Maricaulis maris MCS10: one gene and its partner. The protein of the gene in region 1 interacts with the protein of each later gene in a pairwise test. Links are inferred from orthologs where the notes say so. Each region holds a gene or a part of one and is shown in the gene's direction. Other genes may lie near its edges.

Evidence for each region.
Region 2: the proteins of hfq (region 1) and rho interact in binary tests that used the Escherichia coli proteins (3 or more experiments, as listed by UniProt). The link is inferred for Maricaulis maris MCS10 from one-to-one orthologs.

Annotation. Positions count from the first base shown.
Region 1 is NC_008347.1:1,587,196-1,590,696, forward strand. The notes cover bases 318-3,297. They hold hfq (RNA chaperone Hfq), read left to right. Parts: upstream 318-1,661; coding sequence 1,662-1,934; downstream 1,935-3,297. Other genes in these bases: MMAR10_RS07500 (potassium transporter TrkG), read left to right, coding at 318-701; MMAR10_RS07505 (D-amino-acid transaminase), read left to right, coding at 711-1,556; hflX (GTPase HflX), read left to right, coding at 1,931-3,283; mazG (nucleoside triphosphate pyrophosphohydrolase), read right to left, coding at 3,284-3,297. Also shown: more of MMAR10_RS07500, read left to right, coding at 1-317; more of mazG, read right to left, coding at 3,298-3,501. UniProt on the Escherichia coli protein: RNA chaperone that binds small regulatory RNA (sRNAs) and mRNAs to facilitate mRNA translational regulation in response to envelope stress, environmental stress and changes in metabolite concentrations.
Region 2 is NC_008347.1:3,251,628-3,254,438, reverse strand. The notes cover bases 21-2,811. They hold rho (transcription termination factor Rho), read left to right. Parts: upstream 21-656; coding sequence 657-1,967; downstream 1,968-2,811. Other genes in these bases: MMAR10_RS15290 (quinone oxidoreductase family protein), read right to left, coding at 1,981-2,811; MMAR10_RS15300 (CopD family protein), read left to right, coding at 21-421. Also shown: more of MMAR10_RS15300, read left to right, coding at 1-20. UniProt on the Escherichia coli protein: Facilitates transcription termination by a mechanism that involves Rho binding to the nascent RNA, activation of Rho's RNA-dependent ATPase activity, and release of the mRNA from the DNA template.

The DNA of each region.
Region 1 (3,501 bases):
CGACCTTCTGGGTCGTCATCGGTTGCCTGGTCGGTTCGCTCAATATCGCCCTGTTCTGGGATGTGCTGCGCGACCGCTCGGTGCTGCGTGACCCTGACATCGCCGGCATCGCAGCCTTGATCATCGGCCTGGCGGCCTTCTTCATCCTGGCGCGTCCCGGCGCACCCTTTTCCGACGTGATCGACGCCGCCTTCATAGTCTCGACCAGCGGCTTTTCCGCCGGCGGAGGTGTCATCCCCGCACTGGCCGCTTCGATCTTCGTGGTCCTCATCGGAGGCTCCGCAGCCTCGACGACGGGCGGTATCAAGGTGTCGCGGATTTTGCTGTTGTGGAAGCGCATGGGGGCCGAGCTCGCCATCCTGTCCGACCCGCGCAGCGTGGTCCCGGTCAGTTTCCGCGGACGCCGTGTCCGCGAGACCGCGCTGGTCGGCGTCTGGTCCTATGTGCTCGCCTTTGTCGCCGCGATCGGATTTGGCACAATGGCCCTGACCGCGACCGGCCTCGACTTCGAAACCGCCTTCATTGCGATGGCGGCATCGCTGGCCAATATCGGCCCCATGCTCGATCAATCGCAACCGCTGGCCAGCTGGACGCAAATCCCGGATCAATCCAAGCCGATCCTTATTTCAGCCATGATCTTGGGGCGTTTAGAAGTCCTCGCGGCGGTGGCTGCGGTCTGGGCAATCTTCATCAGGAAGTGACGGAACTTCATGCGCTATGCCTATGTAAATGGGAGGTTTCATCGGCATTCGGAAGCGGCCATCCATATCGAGGATCGCGGTTTCCAATTTGCCGATGCCGTCTATGAGGTCTGGAGTGTGCGCAATGGCCAGCTGCTGGATGCGGACGGGCATTTCCAGCGCTTGCAACGGTCGCTGGGCGAGTTGCGGATACCATCACCCCGAACCCGGGCCGCCCTGGAACAGATCATTGCCGAACTCCTGCGCCGCAATCGTGTCCGCAACGGCCTCGTCTATCTCCAGGTTTCTCGCGGGCAGGCGAGGCGGGACCATGCCTTCCCCAGGACCGCCACGACTCCGACCATCGTGCTGACCTGCAAACGGCTCGATTTTGCCGCGGCCGATGCCCGGGCCGAGGCCGGTATTGCCGTAATCACCGTGCCCGATCAGCGATGGGCACGCTGTGACATCAAAACTGTCAACCTGTTGCCCAATGTCCTCGCCAAGCAGGCCGCCCAGGAAGCGGGCGCCACGGAAGCCTGGCTCGTCGATGCCGATGGTCATGTCACCGAGGGCAGTTCAACCAATGCCTGGATCGTCACCAAGGCTGGAAAACTGGTTACTAGACCGGCCGATAACCACATTCTCCACGGCATCACCCGGGCCAGAATATTTCAGTGTTCCCAATTGCTTGACCTGGAAATCGAGGAGCGTCCCTTCACCCCTGCAGAAGCGTGTGACGCCCGCGAGGCCTTTCTCACTTCGGCCACGTCATTCGTGACACCGGTCGTTTCCATCGACCATCACACGATTGCCAATGGCCGCCCCGGTTCACTGGCGACGGCATTGCGCCAGGCCTACCTCGACCAATCCTGAGGACCCGGCCAGCTTCCCACGCAAAATGAAGAGGTTGCAGGGTGCGGTCGGGCCTGTATACCCTAGCAACGAATCGCTGATCAAAGCGACGCATGCGGAGCCAACATGTCGCACGATAAAAAACAAAATCTCCAGGATGTCTTCCTGAACTCTGTGCGTAAAACGAAGACGCCCCTGACCATTTTTCTCGTCAACGGGGTCAAGCTGCAGGGCGTTGTCACCTGGTTCGACAATTTCTGTGTCCTGCTGCGCCGTGACGGGCTGTCCCAGCTTGTCTACAAGCACGCCATCTCGACCATCATGCCGGCCGCGCCAGTGTCGCTGTTCGAAGATGACAAGGCGGATGACGACGCAGCTGAAGAGAGCGCCACCGATTGATTGAGCGCGAGGCGCCGGTATCGCGCGCCCTTGTCATTCATCCTGCCAGCCGCGCCGAGCTGGGCCGCGCCGAAGCGCGTCTCGAAGAAGCGTACGGATTGGCCGAAGCCCTCGACCTAGAAGTCGGGGCCGCCTTCATATTGCAAACCCGCAAGATAGACAGTGGCCGCTATTTCGGGCGTGGCAAACTGGACGAGCTCGGCGCGATGATCGGCGAGCTGGAGGCGAATGTCGCTGTCATCGACACCAACCTGTCGCCGATCCAGCAACGCAATCTGGAAAATGCCTGGAATGTGAAGGTCATCGATCGCACCGGCCTGATCCTGGAAATCTTCGGCCAGCGGGCGCGTACCAAGGAAGGCGTTCTTCAGGTCGAACTCGCCCGGCTCGCCTATGAGCGATCGCGTCTGGTGCGTACCTGGACCCACCTGGAGCGTCAGCGCGGTGGTCGCGGCTTTCTGGCCGGTCCGGGCGAAACCCAGATCGAGACCGATCGCCGCCTGCTCAACGAGAAAATGGCCAAGCTGCGCCGTCAGCTTGATGAAGTGCGCCGCACGCGCGCCCTGCATCGCTCCCAGCGCCAGGATGTGCCATTCCCGACCGTCGCGCTTGTTGGCTATACAAATGCTGGAAAATCTACGCTTTTCAATAAGTTGACCGGTGCAGGCGTGTTCGCGCAGGACATGCCGTTCGCGACCCTTGATCCAACGGTGAGGGCGGTCGACCTGCCCGGCGGCACACGGATTTTGCTGTCGGACACCGTCGGTTTCATCACCGACCTGCCAACCGAGCTGATTGCCGCCTTCCGGGCCACCCTGGAAGAGGTCCGCGAGGCCGATCTGCTGGTCCACATCATCGATGCTTCGGATCCGGACCGGGAAGGACGCATCCAGGATGTTGAAAGCGTGCTCGATGCGATCGAAGCGGGGCCTGCCCATGACCAGGCCATGCTTGAGGCCTGGAACAAGTCTGATCGCCTGGACGATGAAAGCACGGAAGATCTCGCCATCACCATCCAGATGGCAAACCTCAAGGCCGGCAAGCCGGTCAAACTGGCAGTCTCAGCGGTAACCGGGCAGGGCGTTGATAGCCTCATCGATGCCATTGAACGGACCCTGTCGAGCGAGAATGAGCGCCTGCAAATCATCGTCCCGCCGCAGGATGCCCGCGCTTTGGCCTGGCTGCATGCACACGGCGATGTCCTGGACAGCGAGATCGATCCGGCGACCGGTGCAACAACGATCCAGGTCCGACTGCATCCCGTCGAGGCCGGCCGGTTCCGCTCACAATTTCCCGATCTCGCAATCCCGCAAGGGATCGGTGAGGTCGAGGATGAAGACGATTTTTGATCAGTCGCGTTGACGGCCAGCTTTTTCGATCTGTTTGGCGTCGTTCCACAAGGCTTCCATATCGTCGAGTGATGTCTGGTCCAGCCTGGCACCCCTGGCGGCCAGACTGACCTCGATATGGCGGAAACGTCGCTCGAACTTGGTGTTGGCACTGCGTGTGGCGGCCTCGACATCAACTTTCATCTTGCGGCCGAGATTGGTGCACACGAAAATCAGGT
Region 2 (2,811 bases), 1.7 Mb from region 1 along the record:
CCACATCCTGGCTGTGATCGCCTGGATGGCTGGCCTGCTCTATCTGCCTCGGCTCTACATTTATCATTGTGCGGCGAAACCGGGTGGTGAGCTGGATGAAACGCTGAAGCTGCAGGAGCAGCGGCTTTTGAAAATCATCATGAATCCGGCCATGATCGTGGCCTGGTTGCTCGGCTTGGCACTGGTCTGGGCCAATATGGAGCGGGCCGGTGGCTGGTCGGTTTTTCTGGATTGGGCCTGGCTTGGAAAACTTGTGCTGATCAGCGCAATGACGGGTCTGCATCACGTATTCGCTTTGCGGTTCAAACGCTTCCAGGCCGGTACCAATGACTGGTCAGACAAGCGCTATCGCATGCTCAATGAAGCCCCATTCGTACTGGCAATTGCCATTGTCCTGATTGCAGTCGTTGCCTTGAATTGATGAGGATCGGTCAGGCACTGAGTGGCTTGTGCTTGACGATGCGAGGACTGCATGGCAAGGGTTTCTCGAGTCCTTTTTCAGGATCCCTTCTTTCGTGACGTGAGACGCGTGACACACAGCGCGCCCGTCTGCTCCTCAATTCTCGGGTCTTCCTTGCCTTGGCAGCACCCGGCTTGCTTGATCGCGTAAAACCCGTCCCGGGTCACGCTCTTGTGCTTGAGCTGATAGTATCATCATGACCGACGAAATTTCCGCACCTGTCCCCGCCCTGCTTGAAGGTCTGGAGCGCATGACGCTGCAGGATCTCAAGGAGAAAAAACCGACAGAACTGGTTGAGTTTGCCGAAGCACTCGAGATCGAGAATGCCTCGTCCTTGCGCAAACAGGCCATGATGTTCGCCATTCTCAAGTCCCTTGCAGAACGGGATGTAGAGATTCATGGCGGCGGCGTCATGGAAGTGCTGCAGGACGGGTTCGGTTTTCTGCGTTCACCGGAATCAAATTATCTGGCCGGACCGGACGATATCTATGTGTCGCCAACCCAGATCCGGAAGTTCGGGCTGCGTACGGGAGATACGGTCGAAGGCGAGATCCGCAGTCCACGCGATGGCGAACGCTATTTTGCGCTGCTGAAAGTCTCAACGATCAATTTCCAGGATCCGGAATCGGCTCGTCACAAGGTCCACTTTGACAATCTGACCCCGCTCTATCCGGAAAGCCGCTTCAATATGGAGCTGGCCGATCCGACCGTGAAAGATCGTTCCGGTCGGGTCATCGATATCGTCTCGCCGCTCGGCAAGGGCCAGCGCGGACTGATCGTGGCGCCGCCTCGGACCGGTAAAACCGTGCTGCTGCAAAACATCGCCCATGCCATCGAGAGCAATCATCCGGATTGTTATCTGATGGTCCTGTTGATCGATGAGCGGCCGGAAGAAGTGACGGATATGCAGCGTACCGTGAAGGGTGAGGTGATTTCCTCCACCTTTGATGAGCCGGCAACGCGTCACGTCCAGGTCGCTGAAATGGTGATCGAAAAAGCCAAACGCCTGGTGGAGCACGGCCGCGATGTCGTGATCCTGCTCGACTCGATCACGCGTCTCGGCCGGGCCTACAACACGGTGGTCCCGTCCTCGGGCAAGGTGTTGACCGGTGGCGTCGATGCCAATGCCCTGCAGCGTCCCAAGCGCTTCTTTGGTGCTGCCCGGAATATCGAGCATGGCGGATCGCTGACCATCATCGCCACGGCGCTGATCGATACCGGGTCGCGTATGGATGAAGTCATCTTCGAAGAGTTCAAGGGTACGGGTAACTCGGAAGTCGTGCTGGACCGCAAGGTGGCTGACAAGCGTGTCTTCCCGGCCATCGACATCCTCAAATCCGGTACTCGGAAAGAGGAACTCCTGGTCGATCGTGGTCAGTTGCAGAAAATGTATGTCCTGCGCCGTATTCTCAATCCGATGGGTGCCCAGGATGCGATCGAGTTCCTGCTCGACAAGCTGCGTCAGACCAAAACCAATGATGAGTTCTTCGACTCGATGAATACCTGATCAATCGGATCGATCAGGGGATCAGGATACTGGCCCCGGTCGTCTGACGGGATTCCAGCATCTCATGAGCTTTGACTGCGTCGGCCAGCGCGTGGCGCTGATTGATGGTGATCGTCAGGGCTCCGCGGGCAACGGCATCGAAAACATCAGCCGTATTGGCGGCCAGGGCGTCATCGGTCGCGGTATAGTGTCCAAGCGATGGGCGAGTGACGTAGAGCGAGCCTTTTTGCGTCAATATGCCCAGATCGACGCCTGTTACCGGGCCCGACGCATTGCCAAAGCTGGCGAGCAGACCGCGTGGTTTCAGACAGTCGAGGGACATCTCGAACGTGTCCTTGCCAACCCCGTCATAGACCACCGGAACGCCTTGTCCGTTCGTGATGTCACGTACCCGGGCCACTACGTCTTCCGTGGTATAGTTGATCATGTGCGTGGCACCCATTTTCAGGGCGAGATCGCATTTTTCCTGCGTGCTGGCCGTCCCGATGAGGGTGACACCCAGATCCCTGGCCCATTGGCAGACCAGCAGGCCGACACCACCGGCCGCGGCATGAAACAGGATCGTTTCGCCGCGCTGGACCGGATAGGTCTCTTTGAGAAGATAATGCGCTGTCATGCCCTTGAGCATGATCGCCGCGGCCTGCTCATGCGAAACCTCATCAGGCAGTTTGGCGACGCGGCCGGCCGGAACGATGTTTGTTTCTGCATAGGCACCCAAGGGCCCGCTTCCATAGGCGACGCGGTCACCGGTCCGGAAGCCTGAGACCTCACTGCCCATCGCCTCGACGATACCGGAAGCCTCGAGCCCCAATCCGCTGGGCAGTGGAACAGGGTAGAGACCGGA